Regions from separate parts of the Nocardia higoensis genome, predicted to be linked through region 1. Evidence: riboswitches for the same ligand, from Rfam matches in the RefSeq annotation. Region 1 holds a riboswitch; each other region holds the start of a gene.

What was found. Region 1 has a riboswitch for cobalamin ahead of IU449_RS03220 (FecCD family ABC transporter permease). Riboswitches for the same ligand answer to the same signal wherever they lie in the genome.
Region 2: it holds a riboswitch for cobalamin, as region 1 does, so the genes downstream of both, IU449_RS18465 (ABC transporter substrate-binding protein) here and IU449_RS03220 (FecCD family ABC transporter permease) in region 1, are expected to answer to the same signal.
Region 3: it holds a riboswitch for cobalamin, as region 1 does, so the genes downstream of both, IU449_RS14700 (CbtB domain-containing protein) here and IU449_RS03220 (FecCD family ABC transporter permease) in region 1, are expected to answer to the same signal.

What each region holds. Positions count from the first base shown of each region.
Region 1 covers NZ_JADLQN010000001.1:718,416-721,682, reverse strand. The annotation lists gene metE (5-methyltetrahydropteroyltriglutamate--homocysteine S-methyltransferase) at 1-757, opposite strand, end outside; cobalamin riboswitch at 890-1,119, opposite strand; cobalamin riboswitch at 1,430-1,648, shown strand; gene IU449_RS03220 (FecCD family ABC transporter permease) at 1,827-2,807, shown strand; gene IU449_RS03215 (ABC transporter ATP-binding protein) at 2,807-3,267, shown strand, end outside.
Region 2 covers NZ_JADLQN010000003.1:121,682-124,948, reverse strand. The annotation lists gene IU449_RS18475 (DUF4185 domain-containing protein) at 1-237, opposite strand, end outside; gene IU449_RS18470 (hypothetical protein) at 457-1,089, opposite strand; cobalamin riboswitch at 1,222-1,355, shown strand; gene IU449_RS18465 (ABC transporter substrate-binding protein) at 1,491-2,402, shown strand; gene IU449_RS18460 (FecCD family ABC transporter permease) at 2,399-3,267, shown strand, end outside.
Region 3 covers NZ_JADLQN010000002.1:131,376-134,642, forward strand. The annotation lists gene IU449_RS14690 (transposase) at 1-87, shown strand, start outside; gene IU449_RS29045 (zinc ribbon domain-containing protein) at 50-301, shown strand; gene IU449_RS14695 (CbtA family protein) at 526-1,335, opposite strand; gene IU449_RS14700 (CbtB domain-containing protein) at 1,326-1,523, opposite strand; cobalamin riboswitch at 1,555-1,731, opposite strand; gene IU449_RS14705 (antibiotic biosynthesis monooxygenase family protein) at 1,769-2,092, opposite strand; gene IU449_RS14710 (alpha/beta fold hydrolase) at 2,128-2,922, shown strand; gene IU449_RS14715 (A/G-specific adenine glycosylase) at 3,110-3,267, opposite strand, start outside.

The DNA of each region.
Region 1 (3,267 bases):
CGAGAGCGGGACCGGGCTTGCCGAAGTAGGTCGCCACCAGCAGCGCGGGTCGGTCGGTGGCCCCGGCCAGCTCCCGGTAGACCGAGGTGACGAGTTCGAGTTCGGCCTCGTCGAGATCGGTCACCAGGATCGGCTCGTCGATCTGCACCCACACCGCGCCCGCCTCGGCCAGTAGGGACAGCAACCTGCGGTAGAGCGGCACGAGATCGGCGATCCGGTCCAGCGCTGCACTGCCGTCGACGGTCTTGGCCAGCTTCAGGAAGGTCACCGGGCCGACGACCACCGGCCGGGCGGGCACGCCCAGCTCCTGCGCCTCGGCCAGTTCACCGAGCAGCTTGCCCGGATCCAGCGTGAATGCGGTGTCGGCGGCGAGCTCGGGAACGAGATAGTGGTAGTTGGTGTCGAACCACTTGGTCATCTCCAGCGGGGCGATGGTGTCGGTGCCGCGCGCGGCCGCGAAGTAGCGGTCCAGGTCGTCCTCGATACCCGACACCCGTTCGGGCAGGACACCGAGCAGCACCGCGGTGTCGAGCACATGGTCGTAGTAGGAGAAGGTGCCCACCGGGACCGAATCCAGACCGGCGGCCTGCGCGACCCGTAATTGGTCGACGCGCAGCTTTTTCGCGCTCCGGTGCAGCGTCGGCGCGTCGGTGCGTCCCGCCCAGTAGGCCTCGACGGCCCGCTTGAGTTCCCGGTTCGGTCCGATTCGCGGCAGTCCCAGCACCGTCGCGCTGAACGGACTCAGAGGTTTCGACATGTCATGTGCTCCGTCGATGGCAGGGTCAGCCGCCACCTGTCCGGACGCGCACGACGACAACGCACCCGGACAAACCGAATGCGTGAGATGTCGGCGTAGCGCCCAATCCGCGAGGCGACGGCCGCTGGACACGGCGTGTCCAGCACAACCGGCAGGTCTTCGGACTCGCGGGCATCGACCACGACGGGTCGACCCGGGATCGAGCACTTCCCGGGCTGGTACTACCACGCCGTCGCTTCCCAGGCCGTGTGGCCCAGTGCTGTGTGACGGCGGTCGTTCCCGCTCACCGCTGCGGGACAGTCCCGGATTCTCACCGGGTTCCCTCTCGCCCTCCGCTCGTCACCGAGCGAGGAGCTTCGACGTCCCGCGCACACCACAGCGGCACGGGACGAACCAGCTGCGGAACCAGGATAGGCCAGCACCACTCCCCCGCCTACCGGGGTCCTCACCGAAACCGAGCCGACGCTCCGGTCGAGCACCTCGACGACGCACGGCGGGCGGGATGCCATTCGATGCAGCGGACCACCGGAACTGCCGGGATCGTCAGCTGGGCGACCGGCTCAACGGAGTACGCGCCGCCACCAGGTCCGCACGCATGCCATCACCACCTCAGCTGAACTCCGTGGGCCATATCGAACGCGTGACCGTGGCGCTGCACCATCGGCGCGAGTGTTACCGTGGCGGCGCGTCGGCTACCGCTCGGCTTCGGCCGGGCGGTTCGCAAGAGGGAATCCGGTGGAAGTCCGGAACTGCCCCGCAGCGGTGAGTGGGAACGACCGCGGTCACACAGCACTGGGTGTCCACCCGGGAAGCGACCGCTAGTAGGTGGGATCGGTTCGTCCGGTCCCGGGTCCACGAGTCCGAAGACCTGCCGGCGTGGCCGCGCCGTTCGGTGTGGTCGCTTGTCGACCCCGAGGGAGCGGTCGGCGAGGTCACGGGCTCGCTCTGCGTGCACGTCCTCGTGTGCTGTCTCGGATCGACCGGCCGGGTTCGATCCGTGAAGGTTCTGGTAGTGCGTCGATTGTCCGTGGCCACCTTGGCCGCCGCCACCCTTGTGGCGTTGCTCGCGATGTCGATTCTCGCGTTGATGTTCGGTACCGCGCCCATCCCCTGGCGCGATGCCCTCGGGTTCCTGTGGGCCGAGCTCTCCGGTGGCCCCGTGGCGGCCGCCGATATCGCCAACTACCGGATCGTGGTGGATTCCCGGCTGCCGCGTGTGCTCACCGCGGCGCTGGTGGGCGCCGGGTTGAGCGGGGTCGGGCTTATCGTGCAGGCGATGGTGCGCAACGCGCTGGCCGATCCGTACGTGCTCGGCATCTCCTCAGGAGCGTCGGTGGGCGCGGCCGCGGTCGTGCTGTTCGGCGCCTTCGGCGCGCTCGGGGTCTACGCACTGTCGACGGCGGCGTTCGCGGGCGCGCTGGCCGCGACCGTGCTCGTGTACCTGATGGCGCGCACGGCCGCGGGGCTGGTGCCGTTGCGTCTGGTGCTGACCGGCGCGGCTCTCGGATACGGATTCTCCGCTGCGACAACGGTGCTGGTGTTCCTGGCGCCGCGTGGGGACGCGGCCCGGTCGGTGATGTTCTGGCTGCTCGGCAGCCTGGCTGGCGTCACATGGAGCGCGGTTCCCTCGGTGGCCGTGGTCTGCGCGGCGGGTTCGGTGGTGATCGTGGTGTGTGCGCGACGACTGAACGCGCTGTCGATGGGCGACGAGGTCAGCGCCGCGCTGGGTATGGACGCCGCCCGGCTGAGGCTGCTGCTGTTCGTGGTCGCGGCCGCGATGACCGGCTGTTTCGTGGCGGTGTGCGGGGCCATCGGTTTCGTGGGCCTGGTGGTGCCGCACGTGGCCAGGTTGCTGGTCGGCGCCGATCACCGCAGGCTGATCGTCATCGCGCCACTGCTGGGGGCGGTGTTCCTGGTGACCGCCGATCTGCTCGCCCGCACGCTGGTCCCACCGCAGGAGTTGCCGCTCGGTGCGATCACCGCGGCGGTCGGTGTGCCGGTGTTCCTGCTGTTGATGCGCAGGCGCGGCGCGATGGTGGGTGGCCGGTGATGCGGGTCGACTACCAGGACGTGTCCGTCGAGATCGACGGCGCGCGCATCGTCGAATCGGTGACGCTCGGTATCGAGGCAGGCAGTTTCGTCGGCATCGTCGGCCCGAACGGCAGTGGCAAGTCGACCCTGCTGCGCTGCCTGTACCGGGCGTTGTCCCCGGCGTCGGGCCGGGTCCTCGTCGACGGCGACGACATCGCCGCGATCAGCATGAAGAACAATGCCCGACAGGTGGCCGCGCTGACGCAGGACACCGACATGCAGTTCGACTTCACCGCCCGCGAGGTCGTCGAGACCGGGCGGTTGCCGCATGCTGCTGCGCTGCGGTCGACGCTGCGGGAGGACGAGCGGATCTGCGCCGAGGCGATGGCGACCGCCGACGCCGGGCATCTGGCGCACCGCGGTTTCCTGTCTCTGTCCGGTGGTGAACGCCAGCGCGTCCTGATCGCCCGCGCGCTGGC
Region 2 (3,267 bases), on a different contig from region 1:
GATGCCGAGGTCGGTGCCGAGGACGTTGACGGTGTGGGTTTTGTTGGGGCTGTCCATTCCGGTCATCTGGAACACGGCCTCGGTGGGGCCGGGGAGTTTCGGCAGGCCCTGCCATCCGTTGAGTACCGGGATCGGGTTGATGTTGTTGGGGTCGGCTGTCGCGGGCGCACCCAGCGCGACACAGCAGGCGGCGGTGAGCACGCCGATCCTGGCGAGTGCGGACAGCGATCGTTTCATCCGGCGGAGTCCCTTCTGGTAGCGCGCGGTCTGCGGGTGTCATTGTGCCCGCATCGGGACCGGATAGGGGGTAACCGCCGGGCGGTTGTCCGCAGTCTGTCTTGAGACCGAGCGGTCCGGCAGGGACCGCGCTGCTTCGCTTGGCCCCCATGTGCAACCGGTACCGACCGCGGCTCGAACTGTCGGCCCCGCCACTACGGCGGGGCCGACAGCTTGCGGTCAGTCGGTGAAGAGCTCCGCGGCGGTTTCGGCGGACAGTGCGCGGTCGAACCAGCGGGTGAGGGTGTCGGCGTCGGCGCAGTCACGGATGCGGTGGCGGTCGCTGTCGGTGAGGGGGACGCGGCGGTGTTGGAGGATGCGCAGGATGTCTTCTGCGCGTCCTTCTTGACGTCCCTCTTGACGTCCCTGTTCGCGCCCTTCGTCGCGGATGCGCTGCGAGGTCTGCGAGCGGAAGAAGGAGAGATCCACGGACATCATCTGCCTCCAGGTGTCGGCGGCCGGGCTGGTGCCGAGGCCGAGTTCGGTGAGTTCGGCGACGATGGCGGCGTCTTCGTCGTCGATGCCCCGCAGGGCGGCGGCCAGCGATTTCAGTATCGCACCGATGCTGGGGTGGTGGGCGTGGGTGATTGCCGACAGGGCGGCGAGCGGGACATCGGTGATCGCTTCGGCGGTGTCGGTGATGACGGGGACATTGTCGGGGCCGAGCAGCAGCGGCCGTGCGACGAGGCTCGGCCATTGCCGGGGACCGATGACGAAGGGTCCGCCTGCCCATCGTTCGGTGGTCTCGTCCTGGCACACGACGAGCAGAACCGGGGGAAGCAGGTATTTCGAGTGCAGGTGCGCCAGGTACATCAGTCGATCATATGTTCGAAACCGAAGTACTCTGGTGCAGCCTCGAGGACGGTCTGTCGGTCTGAGGTCCGCCGGTTCGGACGTGTCGGGGCACGGCGAGGCCGGTCGGTTTCCGGGGTGAACTACGCTGCGAAATGCCCTGCCGAACCCGGCCGGGTACCGCGGCGTCACGGTGAAGCCGGTGGGAATCCGGCACTGTCCCGCAACTGTGAGCTCGGCGTTTCGCCGGGTGAGTCAGGTCGGCCGCCGTCGCGGGAGGCGTACTTGTCCTCGGATGAAGGACGGTATGGACGGAGGATGTCGTGCCACTCGCTTCCCACCGGCGGCTTATTGCTTCCCGACGGCCGCACGCTGCCCGCCGGGCGGGTGCAGGACGATTCGAGACGGACCGGCTACTCGGCATGGCTGGGCGGTCCGGTGGCGCACGACGGTGGGGCACGGTCTGGCGGCTCGTCGCCGCAGGCGCGTTGATTCTGCTGAGCGCGGCGTGCAGCGCCTCCGAGCCTGCCCCGTCGACCGGCGGGAACAGCGTGGACGGGTCCCCCCGAGCCATCGTCTCGCTCAGCCCCACCGCCACCGAGATGCTCTACGCGATCGGTGCGGGGGAGCAGGTGGTCGCGGTCGACGACCGCTCCGATCACCCGGCCGACGCTCCCGTCACCGACCTGTCCGGCTACACCCCGAACGTCGAGGCCGTCCTCGGCTACGACCCCGACCTCGTCGTGGCCAACGCCGACACCGGCGACCTGGTCGCCGGGCTCGAGCGGGCCGGCGTCGAGACGCTGATCCTGCCCGCCGCGCGCACCCTCGACGACACCTACGCCCAGATCGAACAGCTCGGCGCTGCCACAGGGCATGTCGGCGACGCGGCCGAACTCGTCGCCGGAATGCGCACCGATATCGACCGCATCGTCGCCGGACTCCCCGACCGCGACGCCCCGCTGCGCTACTACCATGAGCTCGACAACACCTACTACACCGTCACCGACGACACCTATCTCGGCGCGATCTACTCGATGCTCGGCCTGCGATCCATCGCCACCGGCGGCAACGGCTACCCGCAGCTGTCGGCGGAGTACGTGCTCGAGCAGAATCCCGATGTGATCTTCCTGGCCGATGGACAGTGCTGCGGAGTCACCCCGGAGGTCGTCGCGCAGCGCGCGGGCTGGGGTGAGCTCACCGCGGTCCGCGACGGCCGGGTGCACGTCCTCGACGAGGACATCGCGAGTCGCTGGGGACCGCGCGTCGTTGATCTGGTGCGTGAGATCGCCGCCGTAGTCGCGGGCGCCCCGGCCGTCCGCCCCACCTCTTGACCGGGACCCGGCGTCGCGCGCTGGTGGTGACCGGCGCGGTTCTCGCGCTGCTGGTCGCCGTGTTCGTGAGCATCCTCGTGGGACCGGCCGGGCTCACCCCGCGCGGCGTCCTGCTGGACATGGCCGATCGACTGCCGTTCGTGGATGTCGAGTCGGGCCTGTCGACGCGACAGCGGGCCATCCTCTGGGACATCCGGATGCCGCGCACCGTCCTCGGCGTGCTCGTCGGCGCGATGCTCGCCGTGGCCGGGGCCGCCTACCAGGGCGTCTTCCGGAATCCGCTCGCCGACCCGTACCTGCTGGGCGTCTCCAGCGGCGCGGGGCTCGGGGCGACGCTCGCGATCGTCGCCGGTGGCGCGGCCGGATTCGCCGGTGTCCCCGTCGCGGCCTTCGCGGGCGGCCTGCTCGCGGTCGCGGCGACCTACACCCTGGGCCGCACGGTCGGCGGGCTCCGGTCGGAAGTGGTGGTGATCCTGGCCGGGGTCGCGGTGGCCGCCTTCGCCAACGCCGTCCAGACCTTCTTCATGCAGCTGCACGACGACACCCTGCGCCAGGTCTACTCCTGGATGCTCGGCCGGCTGACCACCGACGGCTGGTCCGAAGTGCTCGTCGTGCTGCCCTATGTCGTGGTGAGTGTCGTGGTCATCGCACTCCACCGGCGCACACTCGACGTGATGGCGGTCGGCGATGTGGAAGCCGCGAGCCTCGGCATCGATCCGGCGCGAGTGCGCCTGATGCTGGTCGGCGTCGCCACGCTCGGCACCGCCGCCGTGGTCTCGGCGGGCGGTCTGATCGGGTTCGTCGGCATCGTGGTTCCGCATGCCGTGCGGCTGCTCGCCGGTCCTGGCCACCGGCTGCTGTTGCC
Region 3 (3,267 bases), on a different contig from region 1:
CCGCCTGTGCTCGAGGTGTGGGGTGGTCGGGCAGAAGAAGCCACTGCACGTGCGGGAGTGGACGTGCGTGTGCGGCACGATCCATGACCGCGATGTGAACGCGGCAACGAATATTCTCGCGGCCGGGCGGGCCGAGAGGGGAAACGCCTGTCGAGTCGGTGTAAGACCTCAACGGAGCAATCCGGCGGGCAGTCGACGCAGAAGCAGGAACCCACCGGAGCGGCACACCCTGCCGCGGGAGGAATCCCGGTCGTTCGTTCACGGCCGGGAGGACGTCAACACGAGGAAGACTTCGAGATAGATAGAGATATGGGACTCGACAGGCGCTCTGGTCGCGCAGTCGCGCCAGTTGGCGCTGGTGCCGTAACTCGGCCCGGAGGGCACGAAAACGAAAGGTGGTGCGAGCCTGCGCCGGCTCGCACCACCTCTTTCGGCAGTCTCTCCCCGGTCCGTAGGTACGGGCCGGGGTCTCACGTCGCGAAGGAGATACTCCCTCGCCCCCTCAACCGTGGGAACGGATTGGGCTCATCCCGCGGCGACACGCTCGCGTTCGGCAGTTCGCGTGCGGTCCGAGAACTCGGTCAGTGCCGCGAATCCGAGCCCGAGCGCCGCCCACAGAGTGGCCGACACCGCGAGCGAGGACACCCGGAACTGCCACAGCAGGCTCGGCGGGAAGTCCGCGGACACCTCGTCCACGCCCGGCAACAGCACATAGCCGACGGTCGTCACGGCGACGAACGCGAGCACGCCGCCGATCAACCGGACCGTCGACAGCTGCCCGGCCAGCACTCTGAACGCGTACAGGCCTGCCCCGACCGCGGCGATGCCGAGCAGCACCACCGCCACCCACAGCAGAGTGCGGTCGTCGATGGTGTCCGGGTCGCCCACCGCGGGGGGATTCGCCGGATACTTGAAGAACGGCACCGCGGCGATCGCGGCCCAGCCGCTGACACCGAGGAGCATTCCCAGTGCGGGACCCGACAGCGAGGTGAAGCGGCGCGCGTAATGCGCCACCGCGCCGAAGATGGCCCCGAGCGCCAGTCCGTAGAGGCCGAGCGCCAGGAACTGGCCGAACTTCTGGCCGGTCCGGCTCACCACCGCGTCGTCGCCGTGGGAATGCGCCGCGTCGTCGCCGTGGGAATGACCGGCTTCGGCCCCGTGCGAGTGCCCGTCGGCCGCCGTTTCCGATGCCGCCATCGCCTCTTCGAGCGCGATCGCGGCGTCGACGTGGGGTCCCCCGACGAAATGGCCGACCGTGGCGGCCAGCAGGCCGGCGATCACACCGGCCAGCAGACCACGCAACAACAGAGTTTTCAGCGATCCCGTCAGTGGCACGGAACACCCAGCAGATGCCGTCCGTCGTGCATCAGCTCGTGCAGGAACATCCCGCCGCGCGAGATCGCGCCCTGGTCGAACCCGACCAGGTAGAGGGTGAGCAGTGCGAGAAGAACGACACCGACCGTGACGAGCACGGTCGCGACCGAATCGGTCGCCCTGGTGGCGGGGATATGCGCGATGGCCATGGGATCCTCCTGAGGGATCTGCGTCCCGTAAAGGGGGTTTGTGCGATGGTGCCGGTGTCTGGCTCCCGCCGCCCCGAGAACCCCCGCCGGTGGCGGAGACGGACTCGGCACGTCGAATACAGTGGCGCGACCGCTCCGGATTCCCACCGGATTACCGCTCACCCTCGCTTGGTCACCTCGAACTGTGACACCCGGGGTTGTACGCCGTCAATACGATGCTGACGGCGCCCACCCCCGGACAGTGCTCATTCGCCCGCCGCGGCCTGCGCGGGCACGTCGAGGACGACCTCGAACTCCAGCAGCGAGGCGCCGGTGGAGACCGGCTTCTTGTCGCCGCTGCCCGCGTGCGCGGTCCGCGCGGGACCGTCGCGCCACGCGGCGAAGGACTCCTCGGAATCCCACTGCGTGACCACGAAATAGCGGTCGTCACCGGCGACCGGGCGCAGCAGTTGGAACCCGAGGAAACCCGGGGAGTTCTCCACCGCGTGCGCGCGGGCGGCGAACCGCTTCTCGAGTTCGGGACCCGCGCCCTCGGGAACCTCGATCGCATTGATCTTCACAACAGCCATACCACCGACAATACGGCCGGGGCACAATCGAGTCGATGGTGACAGAGGCGAAGTCGGCCGCGCCCGCGAATCGCGCGGGGCCGCTACACGACGAAGGCGGCGCGGGCGCCCCGATTCTGCTGCTGCACGGCTTGATGGGCAGCGCGCGCACCTGGTCGGGCCACCTGGACTGGTTGCGCGACCACGGCCACGTGCGCACCTTCGACGCCGCCGGTCACGGCAGGCCCGCGCCGTCCGAACCGGCCACCGAGGCGTTCGTCGCCGACCTGGCCGAATCCACCGCCGAGATCACCGAACCGATGGTGGTGATCGGGCATTCGATGGGCGCCCTGCACGGCTGGGTCTTCGCCGCGCGGTATCCCGAGCGGGTGCGCGCACTGGTCGTGGAGGACATCGGCCCCGATTTCACCGGCCGCACCGCCGCGAACTGGGCGACCATGATCGAGGCCTGGCCGCAGCCGTTCCCCGACGCCGCGGCCGTGATCGACTACTTCGGCGAGGTCGCGGGCCGCTACTTCCTGCGCTCCTTCCAGCACAGCCCCGACGGCTACCGCCTGCACGGTTCCGTCGCCACCTTCCGCGAGATCTCCGAGGAATGGGGCCGCCGCCATTTCTGGGACGAATGGACATCCGTGCGAGTACCCACCCTGCTGATCGAGGGCGAGCACACCATCACGGTGCCGGGGCAGATGCGCCGGATGGCCGAGGTGAACCCGCACGCCGAGTACGTGTGGGTCGAGGGCGCGGGACATCTCGTGCACGACGAACAACCGCGCCGCTACCGGTCCGAGGTCGAGCGGTTCCTCGGCCGCGTCCTCGCCGACCGCTGAGCTCGTCACCGGTTCGACCGGTCACCGATCCACGCGGCCGACGAGCCGCGTGGTTCGCCGACACCGAGGCGCCGCGACCCCGTCCTGATCCGCTGGGCGCCGATCCGGGTGACCGGGCGCAGCGGGCGATCGCCCAGGCGTGCGGCAACCGGTTCGTGGTGCCGACCACGGGATCGGGCCCGTCGGCTCAGCGCTCGCCTTCGCCCGCCAGCGCGAACAACCCGTCGGCGGTCTGCTCGACGAGCCCGTCGACCAGCAGCGAGTCCAGCGCTCGAGCGCGCTGACCGGGATCGCGGGTCCAGGCCAGATCCAGCCGGACCCGCTCGACCGGTCCGGCGGCATCAC